3 linked regions of the Nitratidesulfovibrio vulgaris str. Hildenborough genome follow. The main gene of each other region encodes a partner of the protein of the gene in region 3 in a complex. Links are inferred from orthologs where the notes say so. Each region holds a gene or a part of one and is shown on either strand. Other genes may lie near its edges.

Region 1 (5,277 bases), 490 kb from region 3 along the record:
GAAAGGGACAGGTCGTGCTGCTCTTCGCCGGGTGCACGGCACGCCGCATACGCCCCCGCTGGTTGCATACGGCCAAGGCGCTGCTGCGACGGCTTGGATACTCCATCGCCGAAGGCCGCGGATTCACCTGTTGCGGCAGTACCCTCGACCATGCGGGCATCCCCGACGCGGCGTCGTCCGCGCGCGCCGTCAACCTTGCGGTATGGCGTGCGGCAGGACGTCCCGTGCTGGCGACCTTCTGCGCCACATGCCACCACGGACTCGCAGCCTACGTCGATGACGACACCCTCGGCTGGGCCGACGGCGAACGCGAGGCATGGCGCGAGTCGTTGCGCCCCCTGTCCACCCTCTGGGGGGCGACGACCTTCGAGACACTCGAAGCCGCCCCCGCAGCCATCCGCTACCACCAGCCCTGCCACTGGTACGGCAAAGACCCCGACCTCGCATGGCTGCGCGACGCCATGCCCGGCAGGGTCACCACTCCCGGCGGCCCGGTCTGCTGCGGCATGGGCGGCGTACTGCAACTGGCCGATGCCCCCCTGTCGCAAGAGGTGGCCTCAGACTGCTGGCACCACCTGCTTCCGTCGGAGGCTGCCGCGTCGCCCGCGCCAGACACCCACTCCGCGACATCCGGCAACGCCCCAGACGGACAGTCACCAGATGTGCCGGGCTTAGCCGGACCAGCGACGGATGACCACACTTCACGGCGTCACAACATCCTGACCGGGTGCAGCGGCTGTACGCTGCAACTCACGGCGACCGCCCCCGCAGATGCCACGGTGCACCACTGGCTGGACATCATCGACCCCGTACCGGCAGCGGTATCGCCCGACGCGTGCCCCGAGTGAGGTGCCTGAACGGGCCAAACCTTCGATTCTCACCTTCTCTCAACGGGATGCGTGTGTCCGCATTGCCAACCCGTGTGAGATGACTTATTTCAGACGGGTTCGGCACCCAGCGTGCCCTCCGCGCCCTCTGGCGCGCCATACTGCCACTCTCCGGGAGAATACATGCTCGGTTTCCTCTTCAAGAAGGTCTTCGGTTCCAAGAACGACCGCTACATCAAACGCCTTCGCCCCATCGTCGCCGCCATCAACGCCCTCGAACCGCAGATGCAGTCCCTCCGCGACGAGGATTTCCCCGTCCGCATCGCCGAATACCGCCAGCAGGTGGAAGAAGGGCGCAAACTCGACGACATGCTGCCCGAAGTGTTCGCACTCGTCCGTGAGGCGGGCAAGCGCGTGTTCAACATGCGCCACTTCGACGTCCAGCTTGTGGGCGGCATGGCGCTGCATCACGGCAAGATTGCCGAGATGAAGACCGGTGAAGGCAAGACGCTGGTCGCCACGCTGCCCGTGGTGCTCAATGCGCTCACCGGCAAGGGCGTGCACGTCGTCACCGTCAACGACTACCTCGCCAAGCGCGACGCCGCATGGATGGGGCAACTGTACAACTTCCTCGGCCTATCCGTCGGTGTCATCGTGCACGGTCTCGATGACGAACAGCGCAAGGCCGCCTACGGCGCCGACATCACCTACGGCACCAACAACGAGTTCGGCTTCGACTACCTGCGCGACAACATGAAGTTCTACGCCGAACAGCTGGTGCAGCGCGGTCACAACTTCGCCATCGTCGACGAAGTGGACTCCATCCTCATCGACGAAGCGCGAACCCCGCTCATCATCTCCGGTGCGTCGGAAGAATCCACCGGGCTGTACCGCCATATGGACGAAATCGTCCGCAAGCTCACGCGCGACACCCACTTCACAGTGGACGAGAAGGCGCGAACGGCCATGCTCACCGACGAAGGCGTGGCCTTCTGCGAAAAGCTTGTGGGCATCGACAACCTCTACGACCCCGGCAACATCACCACCCAGCACCACCTGATGCAGGCGCTCAAGGCGCACAACCTCTTCCGCCGCGACGTGGACTACATCGTCAAGGAAGGACAGGTGGTCATCGTCGACGAGTTCACCGGCCGCCTCATGCCCGGACGCCGTTTCAGCGACGGCCTCCATCAGGCCCTTGAAGCCAAGGAAGCGGTGAAGATCGAAGCCGAGAACCAGACGCTGGCGAGCATCACCTTCCAGAACTACTTCCGCATGTACGCCAAACTCGCGGGCATGACGGGTACCGCCGACACCGAGGCGGTGGAGTTCCATCAGATATACTCGCTCGAGGTGGTCTCCATCCCCACCAACAAGCCCATGCAGCGCAAGGACTTCGCCGACGCCATCTACCGGACCAAGCGCGAGAAGTACGACGCCATAGCGCAGGCCATCGCCGAATTGCACAAGGCGGGGCAGCCGGTGCTGGTGGGCACCATCTCCATCGAGACCTCCGAACTGCTCTCCACCATGCTCAAGAAGACCGGCGTGCCGCACAGCGTGCTCAACGCCAAACACCACGAGAAGGAAGCGGAGATCGTTGCTTTGGCCGGTCAGCGCGGTCACGTGACCATCGCCACCAACATGGCCGGTCGCGGCACCGACATCGTGCTCGGTGAAGGCGTGCGCGAGTTGGGCGGCCTGCACATCCTCGGCACCGAACGCCACGAAAGCCGCCGCATCGACAACCAGTTGCGCGGCCGTTCAGGCCGTCAGGGCGACCCCGGTTCGTCGCGCTTCTACCTTTCGCTTGAAGACGACCTCATGCGCCTCTTCGGTTCCGAGCGCATCTCCGGCCTCATGGAGAAACTCGGCATGGAGGAAGGCGAACCCATCGAAGCGCGCATGGTCAGCCGTGCCATCGAGAACGCCCAGAAGCGCGTCGAAGGCCACAACTTCGAGATACGCAAGACGCTGCTCGACTACGACAACGTCATGAACCAGCAGCGCGAGGTCATCTACACCCTGCGCCGCGACGCCATGAGCGCGCCCGACCTCGGCCCCACCATGGAGGAGTTCCTCGACGACGTGCTCGAGGACGTCTACGCGCCTGCCGAAGGCGGCGAAGCCCCCAGTGCAGACACCGTGGCCGCCGTGTGGGGACGCCTTGCCGATGTCTGCAACATCACCCGCGTGATGCAGCCCGCCCCCGCGCTGCCCACCCGTGACGAGGCCCGCGCCGCCGTCCTTTCCATCCTGCATGAACTGCGCGAGGACACGGGAGAGTCGTACCGCGACATCATCCGCTACTTCATGCTTGAAGAACTCGACCGCTGCTGGAAGGAACACCTGCGCAACATGGACCACCTGCGCGACGGCATCGGGCTGCGCGGCTACGGACAGCGCGACCCCAAACTGGAATACAAGCGCGAAGGCTTCGCCATGTTCCAGGAGATGCTCTTCCGCATCAAGGAAGGCGTGTTCCGTTCACTCACCCGGTTGCGGGTGCAGCGAGTGGAAGAGGAGGCCTTCCGCCACAAGGAACAGCCGGCAGCCGTCGCCTATTCGGGCGGCGAGGCCGAAGCGGGCCCTGCACAGCCGCATCGTGAAGACCCCAAGGTGGGGCGCAACGACCTGTGCCCCTGCGGCAGCGGTCGCAAATACAAGAAGTGCTGTGGCGCGTAGCCTGATGAGGCTTGAAGCCACAAGGCACATATGCAAAATTGACGAGAGGTCGTTCGCGGGCTACTCATCAGACGCCCCGCGATGAAGACCAGCCGGAACCATACAGTACGCCATGAAGAGGGCGGCGCGGGACACCGTGCCGCCCTTTCCTTGTACGCGATGCCGGACACGGCATTGTCCACGTCTCCGGCTGTCTCTTCCATGGAGTACGGCAGAGAAACCGGGCGGCGCGTGCCGCCGCCAGCCCCATATCCTCAACGCGCCTGAACGAGGGCACCATGTCCGCATCACCCAAGGGTTTCCGCTTCGCCACGGTATCCGCAGGCTTTCGCAAGGAAGCCCGCCCCGACCTCGCCCTCATCGTCAGCGACACGCCCGCCACGGCGGCAGGCGTCTTCACCACCAATCGGTTTCAGGCAGCCCCAGTGGTCGTGGCGCGTGAGAATCTCTCCGCACGCCCCGTCGCGCGCGCCGTTGTCATCAACTCCGGTCAGGCCAACGCCTGCACCGGCGACGAGGGCATGACCAACTGCCGCACCACCCTCGACCTCGTGGGCAAGGCATGTGGCATCCCCGCCGCAGAAGTGCTTCCGGCATCAACGGGCGTCATCGGTGCGCAGCTGCACATGGACAAGTGGCGCGAGGCCGCGCCGCGTCTTGCAGCCGCCCTCGGGCAGAACACCCACCACGACTTCGCCCGTGCCATCATGACCACCGACGCCTTCCCCAAGGTCGCCGAACGCGAACTTGCCATCGCCGGTACCACGGTGCGTCTCGTGGGCATGGCCAAGGGGGCGGGCATGATATGCCCCAACATGGCGACCATGCTCTCTGTCGTGCTGTGTGACGCCGCCGTCACCCCGGAAGCATGGCAGAGGCTGTTCCTCGACGCGGTGGACCGTACCTTCAACCGTGTCACCGTCGACGGCGACACCAGCACCAACGACACGGTCTTCGGCCTTGCCAACGGTGCCAGCGGAGTCACCGTCGAAGGCGAAGACCTTGCCAAACTCGGCGAGGCGCTGACCGACGTTCTCGCCCGACTCGCCTACATGCTGGTGCAGGATGGTGAAGGTGCCACCAAGGTCATGCGCGTGAAGGTCTCCGGCGCGGTCGACGACGCAGAGGCCGAAGCTGTGGCGCGCACGGTCGGTCATTCGCAACTGGTCAAGACGGCCATGTACGGGCGCGATGCCAACTGGGGCCGCATCGTGGCCGCCGTAGGTCGTTCCGGCGCCTCCTTCAAGGCTGAAGACGTGGTGGTGACCCTGTGCGGTGTTGAACTCTTCCGCAACGGACAACCCACCGACCTCGACTTCGACACGCTGCTGCGCGAACCACTCAAGGGACGCGACGTCACCGTAGACATCGAACTCGGCGCAGGGACGGGGCACTACGAACTTCTCGCCTCCGACCTGACGCACGACTACGTGAACTGCAACGCCGACTACCGTTCGTAGCAGTCACGCTTCTGCACGCTGTCGGAGGCGAACCGCCGAAGCCCGCCTAGGCTAACACGCCGTCTTCACACTTTATGGCATAGTGTGTTGACACCCGGCACGGCATCAGGTAGGAAGCCAATCTCGCATGTGCGGCACGTTCGCAACATGCATTCTGGAGAGGTGTCCGAGTCGGCCGAAGGAGCTCGCCTGCTAAGCGGGTATAGGGGCATAAACCTCTATCGAGGGTTCGAATCCCTCCCTCTCCGCCAGAACACGAAGGGTCACGGTGCAAACCGTGGCCCTTTTTGTGTTTTTCGAGCAAT
Region 2 (5,134 bases), 350 kb from region 3 along the record:
TCCCCGTCATGGGTGAGACCTTCTGGGCCACACGAGGGGGCGGCGCGTGGTGCAACGGGGAACCGGTGCACGTCTCGCGCAGGATGCCCCTTGCCGAATCGCTGGTGGCTACCGGTTTTCCGTACACCATCTCGGAGAAGGTCGATGAGGTCGTCGACAGGTTACGGCGTGTGCTCGTCGAGGCGCGTGGCGTGCGCCGCTGCGGTGCCGCGGCTGTGGACCTCGCCTATGTGGCCGCCGGACGCTACGAAGCCTTCTACGAAGACGACCTCAAGCCGTGGGACACGGCAGCCGGGTGGTTGCTGGTCGAGGAGGCGGGAGGGGCCGTCACGTCATTCGACGGCACGGCCTATGGCTTCGGCAGGGCGTTGCTTGCCACCAACGGTCTGGTGCATCAGGACATGGTGTCGCTTCTGGTGACGGAAGGGAAGAGATGACCGTGCTGTGCCGCCCATAGAAGGGCGGGGGTGAGCAGGTCGGGGAAATGGGTGATAAGGCCCTGAAGTTCGTCGGCGTCTGTAAAGGTCACTTCGGTGACCTCGTCGGTGCACGGAATCGGCAGCCCTCGATAGCCTGAAGCCTCGAAGAGGGTGACGTGGGTGTTGGCTGTCGCCTGCGAAGCCGCGAGAGTCGCGATATGCCTCAACCGTACCCCAGTCACGGCCAGTTCTTCGGACAACTCACGCAGGGCGGCTTCGTCTCGTGACTCGCCCGCCCTGACATGCCCGGTGGCTGAAAGGTCCCAACATCCGGGATGGATGAGCTTGTGCGGCGAACGGCGTTGCAGGCACAGCCTTCCCCGGCTGTCATAGAGTGCCACCAGCACGACCCGGCGGCGCAGACGTTGCCTGCCGGCTTCGTTCGTGGGCATGATGACAAGGGGTCTGTCCTGATCATCCGTGACTTCGATGTATTCAGTGGTGTCGGACATGAGCACACGCAAGGAAAGGGATATGGTTGGTGACACGTCTCGTGGCGCGCAGTCCGCAACGTTCGTCCGGCTGGGCCGTGAAGACATGGGGGAGGTGGCGGCCCTTGAACAGGCGTGCTTCAGCACCCCGTGGAGCGAAGAACAGTTTCTTCTCGCTTTCGAACAGCGTATATTCTCGGTGTTCGCCCTGCGCGACCAAGAGCGTATCGTGGCCTATGCTGCCGTGTACCACGCCGCAGGAGAACTTGAAATACTCAACATCGCGGTGCATCCGGACCGGCGCAGGCACGGGCTGGGGCGTCGGCTGCTCGGCATCCTGTTGCAGGTGGCTGTCAAAATGGGCATAACGAGGGCCGTCCTTGAGGTTCGCACGGGCAACACTCCTGCCATCGGACTTTACGAAGCCCTCGGCTTCAGACGTATCGGGGTGCGCCCGCACTACTATCAGGATACCGGAGAAGACGCTCTCATCTTCGAGTGTGACCTTGCGGACGGCAGCGATGCCTGCACCGCATAACAGAAACGGAGCCGTAGCCATGAAGAAGCTCATCGCCGCCAATTGGAAAATGTACAAGACCATCGACGAGGCTAGGGCTACGGGACGCGAACTTGTGTCCGCCGTCGCCGGGTCACTGCCCGCAGACCGTGAGGTGCTCGTGTGCCCCCCCTTCACGGCGCTCCATGCCCTTCATGACACCTTCAAGGACGTCGAGGGGTTTGCCATCGGCGGGCAGGATGTCTACCCGGCTACCGAAGGGGCCTACACCGGCGAAATCGCACCCGGCATGTTGCTCGATGCCGGATGCGGATGGGTGCTCACCGGGCACTCTGAACGGCGTCATATTCTCGGTGAGGACGACGAGACGGTCGCGCGCAAGACGGCTTTCAGCCTGAAGGCCGGACTGCGTGTGGTACTGTGCATCGGCGAAAAGCTTGATGAACGTGAGGCTGGCAGGCTTGAAGACGTGCTGGCGCATCAGCTGCAGGTCGGGCTTGCAGATGTCGACGCGACCTATGTACCCCAGTCGCTTGTGGTGGCCTACGAACCCGTATGGGCTATCGGTACGGGCAAGGTGGCGGGGCCTGCCGAAGTCGTCGAGGCTCACGCTCTTGTCCGTTCGCTACTCGAAGCCCGTTACGGTCGCGACGGTGCCGCCATACGCATCCTGTACGGGGGCAGCGTGAAGCCTGACAACGCCGCAGAACTACTTTCTCTTGACAATGTCGACGGTCTGCTGGTAGGAGGCGCTTCTTTGCAGGCTGTCAGCTTCAGCCGCATCATTCTGGCATGACGCGTAGCCGCGCGTTCCGTCCGAGGAGGAAAGTACGGTGCAGAATCTTGTTCTGACCCTTCATGTGATTGCCTGTCTGATTCTTGTCGTTCTGGTTCTTCTCCAGTCCGGCAAAGAGGGTATGGGCGTCATCTTCGGCGGCGGCAACGCTTCCGTGTTCGGCAGCACCGGTGCTGGTGGCCTGCTGGCAAAGCTTACCGCCTTTCTCGCAGTTCTCTTCATCATCACGTCGTTGAGCTACAACTACATGACCAGCTCGCACAAGTCCGACGAGTCCAGCATCATCGACGTGAAGTTCGAAGAAGTCGCCCCGCAGAAGTCCGCCGCGCCTGCGGCACCTGCTGCGCAGCCTGAAGCCCCGGCAACGGAGGCTCCCAAGGCCAATTAGTGTTGTAACAGTGCCGAGGTGGTGGAATTGGTAGACACGCTATCTTGAGGGGGTAGTGGGAGAAATCCCGTGAGGGTTCGAGTCCCTCCTTCGGCACCAATGAAAGATGAAAGGATTGTAGCTGGCCGCTGCAATCCTTTTTCTTTTTGTGGACTCGTCGCAGAGAAGTAAAAAGGCTCGAAATCCGATGTCGTCGCCCCGCGCATGGGCAGCAGCACTGGTGCCTTGCACTGGGACGCCTGGCGGGGCAGGGGGGACTCAAGAGGATTGGCGAGAGAAAGACCACGGCGCAGACTCAAGCGGTCATACGCCGTGGCGGTTGCAACATCCATTGCGCACCTAGCGCAGACGGTGGATGTCGAGGGGGGCGCCGCAATGGGGGCAGGTTTCGACACGGCGTCCCGTCTGAAGGCCTCTGGCGTAGAAGAATGAGCGCCAGCCGCGTTCGCGGGTGATGTACAGAACCCATACCGGTTGGCCACAAGGGCAGAAGCGCTGTTGCATGATGTTCTCCTGTATCTCGTGTTGCTAAAAGTTAACATGGTGGGCCTGAAAAAAGGCCTCACTGCACCGCGCGGCAAAGCCATACGATCTTGCCGATGACATGGAGCAGGTCTGCCTCATCGCCCCGGATGCGTATGGGCGCATACGCCGTGTTGTCACTCAGTAGAAGGATGGCGTCTGCGTCTCTGCCAAAGCGTTTGACGAGAATGGAGTCTTCATACCCGAAAGCGTAGACACCACCTGTCTGGGCTGTGACATGCGACTGGTCGATGAGCAGGGTGTCACCGTGCCTGATGCCTGGTTCCATGCTGTCGCCTGTGACGTTCATGAGGACCATGTGCGCCGGGTGTCCGCGCCTTGCCAGCCAATCGTACCGGAATGGCAGGTTTTCAACGACACCCCCGGAAACATCGAGTGAGCCGCCCCCTGCACTGAGAACAGCCTTGACTCTGGGAACGAGGACCGTTTCGGGGTCGTGCAAACTGGTGGGGGGCTGGTGCTGCCTGCCCTTGCCGAATTCAAGCCAGTCGGGGGCGAGGTGATAGGCTCGTGCCAGCTGGAGTATCCATTTCTGTGGTATCGCGTCTCGATTCTTGGCTTGGGTCACGGCGGAACGATTCACACCAAGTGCCGCTGCCAGCGCCTGTTGTGTTGCTATGTCAGTCGCCTGCATGACGCGGGCATAGAATCTGTCGAAATTGGTTCCCATACGACCTCTTTGTTCACTTTTATAAACACAGAGCGGAAAAGAACGCAAGTCCCTTATCGCGAGGCAACGGTGTCTCCAGAAGAGGCCTCCGCCGCAGGCTTGGTCTCTTGTGCCCCCGAAAGTCGTGCGGGGGGCTTGGTATGGTCGGCGGCAGAGTGCGGCATGGGCGGATTGACGTGCACTCGCATGTCCAGAAGTGTCCGCGGTGCAGACTCACGGAGACACATGTTCTGGCTGCCAAGGCAAAGCGCGTGGAGATTCTGTATGCGAAAGCGTGACAATCCGCTGCGGGGAGTTCGCCTCGTATTTTTTGAATCCGAACAAGCGATTGGATCGCATCGGATTGCCGACAAGTTTCCGGTGCAGGCGAGCCCGAGACAGGCCCCTGCATGTCCCATAATGTAAATTATGTTAACTTTTGCGGAACGCCGACATCGCTAACCTACTGCAATCATGGGTTTCATGTCGTATTTGCTACAGGGGCGGCTAGTACTTGGAAATACTGAAGGACAGGCACCGGGCACTAGCAAGGCAGCCAAAGGGCTCTTTGCCTCGTGTGCGCCCGATGCCAATCAAGGGCTAGACCGAGAGGTCTTTCTCTTCTGGGGCTTTAGCCCCTTTCGGGGCTTCAGAGGCTACGGGCCTTGTCTTCCACCGTTTATGCATCCAGAACCACTGTTCGGGAAAGGCTCGGACATGCTCTTCGACAGCCTGAGTGTAGAATGCCGCCACTGTCTCGATTCGTTGTGCTCTTTCTCCGGATACGAGTCTGGTATCCAGAGGCGAACTGAAACGCAGCACATAGCGGTCATCTTCCCGGACAAGGAAGATGGGCCAGACTTCGGCTTCAGCCCGCAAGGCGAGCAATGCCGGGCCAACATTGACCGCAGCCTGCTTGCCGAGAAAAGGCAGGAAGACGGCTTCGCGCCTGTTGCAATTGTGGTCGACGAGAAAGCCCGCCATGCCGTTGTGCTTCAATCCCCGCAACACCTTGCGTGCGGCATCGCGATGTTCGATGACCTCAGCCCCCCGGGCGCTGCGAAGGCGCATGATGAGGGCGTTGAGTGTGGGATTGCCCTGCCGCCGGACGACCACAATCCGCGGACGGGATGCATCAAATTGCCCGAGGAGCCCCGAGAAGAGCTCCCATGCACCGAGATGGGCGGTCACGCCGACGATGGGCCGGTTGCTGCGCAACAGGGCATCGAAGAGATCTGGCTGTGCGATATGCAGTCGCCCTCCTCTGTCCTCGAACCCGAAGCGATGGACGTGCAGGATTTCGAGAAAAGAGCGGGCATTGTGTCTGAAGC
Region 3 (4,967 bases):
ACCCTCAAGTATTTCAAGGGTAAGCCCGTCATCAGCGGTCTGAAGCGGGTGAGCAAGCCCGGTCGCCGCGTGTACGTTGGCATGCACGAGATCCCCAAGGTCCAGAACGGCCTTGGCATCTGCATCCTCTCGACCTCCCGCGGGGTCATGGATGGGAACAGCGCCCACGAAAGCAAGGTGGGCGGCGAACTCTTGTGCGAAATCTGGTAGGCGGGTGCAAACATGTCCAGAATAGGTAAGCAGCCCATTCCCATTCCTTCCGGTGTGGAAGTGAAGATCGGGAATGATGTTGTAGAGGTTAAGGGCCCCAAGGGGGCGCTGACCACCCCCGTTTGCTCCGTGCTTTCGTACGAAGTGACCGACGGCAAGGTTGTCATCACCCGCCTCGACGAGACCCGTCAGACCCGTGCGCAGCATGGTCTGCGCCGCACGTTGCTCGCCAACTGCATCGAAGGTGTCTCGAAGGGCTTCTCCAAAACCCTCGAAGTCGTCGGTGTCGGTTACAAGGTAGCTGTCAAGGGCGACGTGGTTGACCTGTCGGTGGGCTACTCCCACCCGGTGCTCATCGACCTGCCCGCTGGCATCTCTGCCAAGGCGGAAGGTAACAAGCTGACCATCTCCGGTGTTGACAAGGAACTGGTAGGCGAAGTTGCCGCGCAGATGCGCCGCGTGCGTAAGCCTGAGCCCTACAAGGGCAAGGGTATCAAGTACGATAACGAGCAGATTCGCCGCAAGGCCGGCAAGTCTGGTGGTAAAAAATAGGTTGGGTTGAGACATGAAATTCACCAAGAATGAAGCCAGACTGCGGCGCAAGGTCCGCATCCGGAAGAAGATTTCCGGAACTGCCGAAAGGCCCCGGCTGGTGGTCTACAGGTCCAACCTGCACATCTACGCCCAGATCGTGGATGACACCACCGGAAGCACCCTCGTCGCTACGTCCACGCTGTCCATCAGCCGTACGCAGGAAGGCGTGCACGCCAACAAGGCCGGCGCCGAGCTGGTCGGCAAGGAAATTGCCCGCCTCGCCAAGGATAAGGACATCCAGAGCGTGGTGTTCGACCGCAACGGCTACCTCTATCATGGGCGCATCAAGGCCGTTGCCGACGGTGCCCGTGAAGCTGGCCTTGAATTCTAACGGTTGGTAGGTATCTGGCATGGAACAGAACGAATTCGGATTGATCGAAAAGATCGTCTACCTCAACCGCGTTGCCAAGGTCGTGAAGGGCGGTCGCCGTTTCAGCTTCAGCGCCCTCGTCGTCGTTGGTGACGGGAAGGGGTCTGTCGGCTTCGGCCTGGGCAAGGCTCAGGAAGTGCCGGAAGCTCTTCGCAAGGCCACCGAGCGTGCCAAGAAGAGCATGATCGAAGTCCCGCTGATCGACGGTACGCTCCCTTACGAGATCCTCGGTCGCTTCGGTGCAGGGCATGTCCTGCTGAAGCCCGCTTCGAAGGGTACCGGCATCATCGCTGGCGGGGCCGTGCGCGCCGTCATGGAAGCTGTCGGTGTCACCGACGTGCTCACCAAGGCGATCGGCACCAACAACCCGCACAACGTCCTGCGCGCCACTGTCGCCGGTCTCGCCTCGTTGCGTAGCGCCGAGGAAGTGGGCCAGCTGCGCGGCAAGAAGCTTGAAGCGCCCAGGAAGTAAGGACTAGCCATGATCAAGGTCAAGCTCGTTCGCAGCCTGATCTGCTGCAACCCCACTCAGCGCGCCACCGTTGCCGCTCTGGGTTTGCGCAAGGTCGGCAGTGAGAAGACGTTCAAGGACGATGCCGCCATTCGCGGCATGATCAACAAGGTGAAGCATCTGATCGAGGTCAGTGAGTAATGAGACTGCACGATCTGTATCCGTTCCCTGAGGAACGCAAGACGCGCAAGCGTGTAGGCCGTGGCTCCGGCTCCGGTCTCGGCTGCACGTCCGGTAAGGGTAACAAGGGTCAGAATGCCCGCGCAGGCGGCGGTGTGCGTCCCGGCTTCGAAGGTGGCCAGATGCCTTTGCAGCGTCGTCTGCCCAAGCGTGGCTTCAAGAACATGTTCGCGGTCAAGTACGAAGTCATCAACCTTGCTCGCCTCCTTGCTGCCTTTGAAGGCAAGGCGGAGATCACCCTTGATGACATCTACGACCGTGGCCTGTGCAGCCTCGGCTCTGCTGTCAAGATCCTCGGCGAAGGTGACGTGACCACGGCCATCAAGGTCGAGGCTCACAAGTTCAGTGCCTCCGCTGTCGAGAAGATCCGCAACGCCGGTGGCGAAGCCAAGGCATTGGAAGGGTAAACCGTGGCTCTGAGTGGTGTTGATAATCTGGCGCGTCTGCCTGAGCTTCGGAGCAAGCTCATGTGGACATTCCTGTTGCTGGCCGCCTACCGGATAGGGGTACATGTCCCGATTCCCGGTGTGGATTCCTCGGCTCTGGCAGATTTCTTTGCCAGCGTTCAGAACACCCTTTTTGGCCTCTTTGACATGTTCTCCGGGGGCGGGCTTCGCAACTTGTCGGTGTTCGCCCTCGGGATCATGCCTTACATATCCGCATCCATCATCTTGCAACTGCTTCAGGTCGTTAGTCCCGACCTGAAGCGGCTTGCCAAGGAAGAGGGCGCTGCGGGCAAGCGGAAACTCACCCAGTATACCCGGTATGCCACTGTCCTGATCACCGTGATCCAGGGCCTTGGTATCGCCATCGGTCTTGAGAGCATGCACAGCCCCGCCGGGGCTCCTGTCGTGCTTGAAGCCGGGTGGGCCTTCCGTCTTGTGACCATCATCACCCTGACCGCGGGCACTGTGCTCATCATGTGGCTGGGTGAACAGATAACCGAGAAGGGACTGGGCAACGGTATTTCGTTGATCATCTTCTCGGGTATCGTCGCCGGTATCCCCGGCGGCATTCTGAAATCTGCACAGCTCATCAGTGCCGGAGACATGAGCCTCTTTGCGGCCATCGTCATCCTCGCGCTGATGGGATTGGTGCTGGCAGGCATCGTGTTTGTGGAACGCGCTCAACGACGGATTCCGATTCATTATGCCAAGCGGCAAGTGGGTCGTAAGATGTTCGGCGGGCAGACCACACACCTTCCGCTTCGCGTGAACACGGCCGGGGTCATCCCGCCCATCTTCGCGTCGAGCCTGCTCCTGTTCCCGGCGACCGTAGCGAACTTCGCCACAAGTGACTGGCTCAAGTCCGTGGCCTCTTGGTTCTCACCCCACACGATCCCGTATAACATCCTGTTCATTGCGTTGATCGTGTTCTTCAGCTTCTTCTATACGGCTATAATCTTCGATCCGAAGGATATTGCTGAGAATCTGAAGAAGGGTGGTGGTTTCATCCCCGGCATCCGGCCCGGAGACAAGACCAAGGAGTACATCGACAAAGTGCTGACCCGGATCACACTCTGGGGTGCCATCTACATATCCGTGATTTCCGTGCTGCCCATGTTCCTGATTGCGCAGTTCAACGTGCCGTTCTATTTCGGCGGCACCAGCCTGCTCATTCTGGTCGGTGTGGCGATGGATTTCATGTCGCAGATCGAATCCCATCTGATTTCGCGCCAGTACGAAGGGCTCATGAACAAGACCCGGATCAAGGGGCAACGGTAACTTGAAAAAGTACCGCGGTATATTCATCAAGAACGAGAATGAGATAGGCCTCCTTCGGGAGGCCAATCGAATCGTGGCTTCGATCCTTGACGTTCTGGGCGAACACGTTCGCCCAGGCGTCAGGACGATGCATTTCGAAGAACTGGCTCAGAAACTGTGTCAGGAACACGGAGTGAAGCCCGCCTTCCAGGGGTATTACGGCTATCCGTTTGCCCTGTGCTGTTCCGTCAACGAAGAGGTCGTTCACGGCTTCCCGTCTGAACGGATACTGAACGAAGGCGACATTGTGAGCTTTGACATGGGCGTCGTCTATGAAGGCTTCTACGGAGACTCGGCACGCACCTTCCCGGTCGGAAAGGTGAGCGACGAGGCTACCCGTCTCATGGACGTGACCCGTGAATCGCTCATGAAGGGCATAGCGCAGGCAAAACCGGGAAACAGTCTCTATGACATCTCTGTTGCCGTGCAACGGCATGTTGAGAGCAACGGTTTTCAGGTCGTCCGGCGTTTTGTGGGGCACGGTATCGGTCGCGCCTTGCATGAGAAGCCCGAAGTGCCCAACTTCGTGCCTCCGGGCATCACGGGCGTACCTCTGAAACCCGGTATGGTGCTAGCCATCGAACCCATGGTGACAGTCGGTACGTACGAGGTGGAAATCCTCGATGACAACTGGACGGCCGTCACCCGGGACAGAAAGCTGTCTGCTCACTTCGAGCATAGTGTCGCGATCACCAACGACGGCTGTGAAATCCTCAGCCTGTCACCCGGTGCTGTACGCTAGAGGTTGACGACCTTGTGACGGAGTGGTATCCGTCCCTGTTCCGGCAGGGCTTGTCGTTCTGCCGGCGTCCAACGTTACCTAACGGAGACGAAGATGAAAGTTAGGCCTTCCGTCAAGAAAATCTGCCCCAAGTGCAAGGTGATCCGGCGCCGGGGCGTGCTGAGAGTCATCTGCGAAAACCCCCGGCACAAGCAGCGCCAGGGCTAACCACTCAGGAGTCAGACTGTGGCCAGAATTGCTGGTGTCGATCTGCCCCGTGGCAAGCGCGTTGACATCGCGCTGACCTATATCTACGGTATCGGTCGTGCAACCGCCCTTCAGATCCTCGATGCTACGGGTGTCAACTGGACCCGTAACGTTGACGATCTCAACGCGGACGAAGTCAACGAGATCCGCAAGGAAATCGAACAGAACCACAAGGTCGAAGGTGACCTGCGCCGTGAAATCAGCGCGAACATCAAGCGTCTGATGGACATCGGCTGCTACCGTGGTCTGCGTCATCGTCGTGGACTTCCCGTCCGCGGTCAGCGTACGCATACCAACGCCCGCACCCGCAAGGGTCCGAGGCGCGGTACCGTCGGCAAGAAGAAGTAGTCT

What was found.
Region 1: the proteins of secY (region 3) and secA are in contact, whole or in part, in a crystal structure (PDB 3DIN), measured with the Thermotoga maritima proteins. The link is inferred for Nitratidesulfovibrio vulgaris str. Hildenborough from one-to-one orthologs. Residues at the interface, in WP_004081795.1 of Thermotoga maritima: Glu108, Gly109, Glu110, Glu111, Ala236, Glu237, Arg238, Arg239, Ile240, Thr241, Ile242, Gln243, Tyr244, Ala245, Arg246, Arg247, Val248, Thr249, Gly250, Arg251, Arg252, Val253, Tyr254, Gly256, Ala257, Ser258, Thr259, Tyr260, Leu261, Pro262; in WP_004082002.1 of Thermotoga maritima: Glu261, Ala262, Arg263, Lys300, Ala301, Arg302, Thr303, Ile304, Ile305, Leu323, Tyr324, Asp325, Pro326, Val329, Ser330, Tyr333, Ile336, Lys340, Phe345, Val349, Glu363, Phe364, Tyr374, Ser375, Gly376, Gly377, Glu393, Ile395, Thr482, Ser483.
Region 2: secY (region 3) and secG share a complex: the UniProt entries of both Escherichia coli proteins name them as parts of the sec protein translocase complex. The link is inferred for Nitratidesulfovibrio vulgaris str. Hildenborough from one-to-one orthologs.

The regions. Positions count from the first base shown.
Region 1 is NC_002937.3:911,280-916,556, reverse strand. What follows is about bases 658-3,761. They hold secA (preprotein translocase subunit SecA), read left to right. Parts: upstream 658-1,010; coding sequence 1,011-3,512; downstream 3,513-3,761. Other genes in these bases: DVU_RS03905 ((Fe-S)-binding protein), read left to right, coding at 658-848. Outside these bases: more of DVU_RS03905, read left to right, coding at 1-657; bifunctional glutamate N-acetyltransferase/amino-acid acetyltransferase ArgJ, read left to right, coding at 3,791-4,972. UniProt on the Escherichia coli protein: Required for protein export, interacts with the SecYEG preprotein conducting channel.
Region 2 is NC_002937.3:1,753,370-1,758,503, reverse strand. What follows is about bases 975-3,935. They hold secG (preprotein translocase subunit SecG), read left to right. Parts: upstream 975-2,260; coding sequence 2,261-2,611; downstream 2,612-3,935. Other genes in these bases: DVU_RS07960 (LexA family transcriptional regulator), read right to left, coding at 3,174-3,824; DVU_RS16700 (hypothetical protein), read right to left, coding at 2,951-3,115; tpiA (triose-phosphate isomerase), read left to right, coding at 1,468-2,223; rimI (ribosomal protein S18-alanine N-acetyltransferase), read left to right, coding at 975-1,448. In the rest of the region: DVU_RS07990 (inositol monophosphatase family protein), read left to right, coding at 1-437; DVU_RS07985 (NUDIX hydrolase), read right to left, coding at 395-931; more of rimI, read left to right, coding at 954-974; DVU_RS07955 (lysophospholipid acyltransferase family protein), read right to left, coding at 4,404-5,134. UniProt on the Escherichia coli protein: Subunit of the protein translocation channel SecYEG. Overexpression of some hybrid proteins has been thought to jam the protein secretion apparatus resulting in cell death; while this may be true it also results in FtsH-mediated degradation of SecY.
Region 3 is NC_002937.3:1,399,783-1,404,749, forward strand. The notes cover bases 1,639-4,432. They hold secY (preprotein translocase subunit SecY), read left to right. Parts: upstream 1,639-2,275; coding sequence 2,276-3,589; downstream 3,590-4,432. Other genes in these bases: rpsE (30S ribosomal protein S5), read left to right, coding at 1,639-1,646; rpmD (50S ribosomal protein L30), read left to right, coding at 1,656-1,826; rplO (50S ribosomal protein L15), read left to right, coding at 1,826-2,272; map (type I methionyl aminopeptidase), read left to right, coding at 3,591-4,370. Also shown: rpsH (30S ribosomal protein S8), read left to right, coding at 1-210; rplF (50S ribosomal protein L6), read left to right, coding at 223-762; rplR (50S ribosomal protein L18), read left to right, coding at 776-1,135; more of rpsE, read left to right, coding at 1,155-1,638; rpmJ (50S ribosomal protein L36), read left to right, coding at 4,464-4,577; rpsM (30S ribosomal protein S13), read left to right, coding at 4,596-4,964. UniProt on the Escherichia coli protein: The central subunit of the protein translocation channel SecYEG. Consists of two halves formed by TMs 1-5 and 6-10.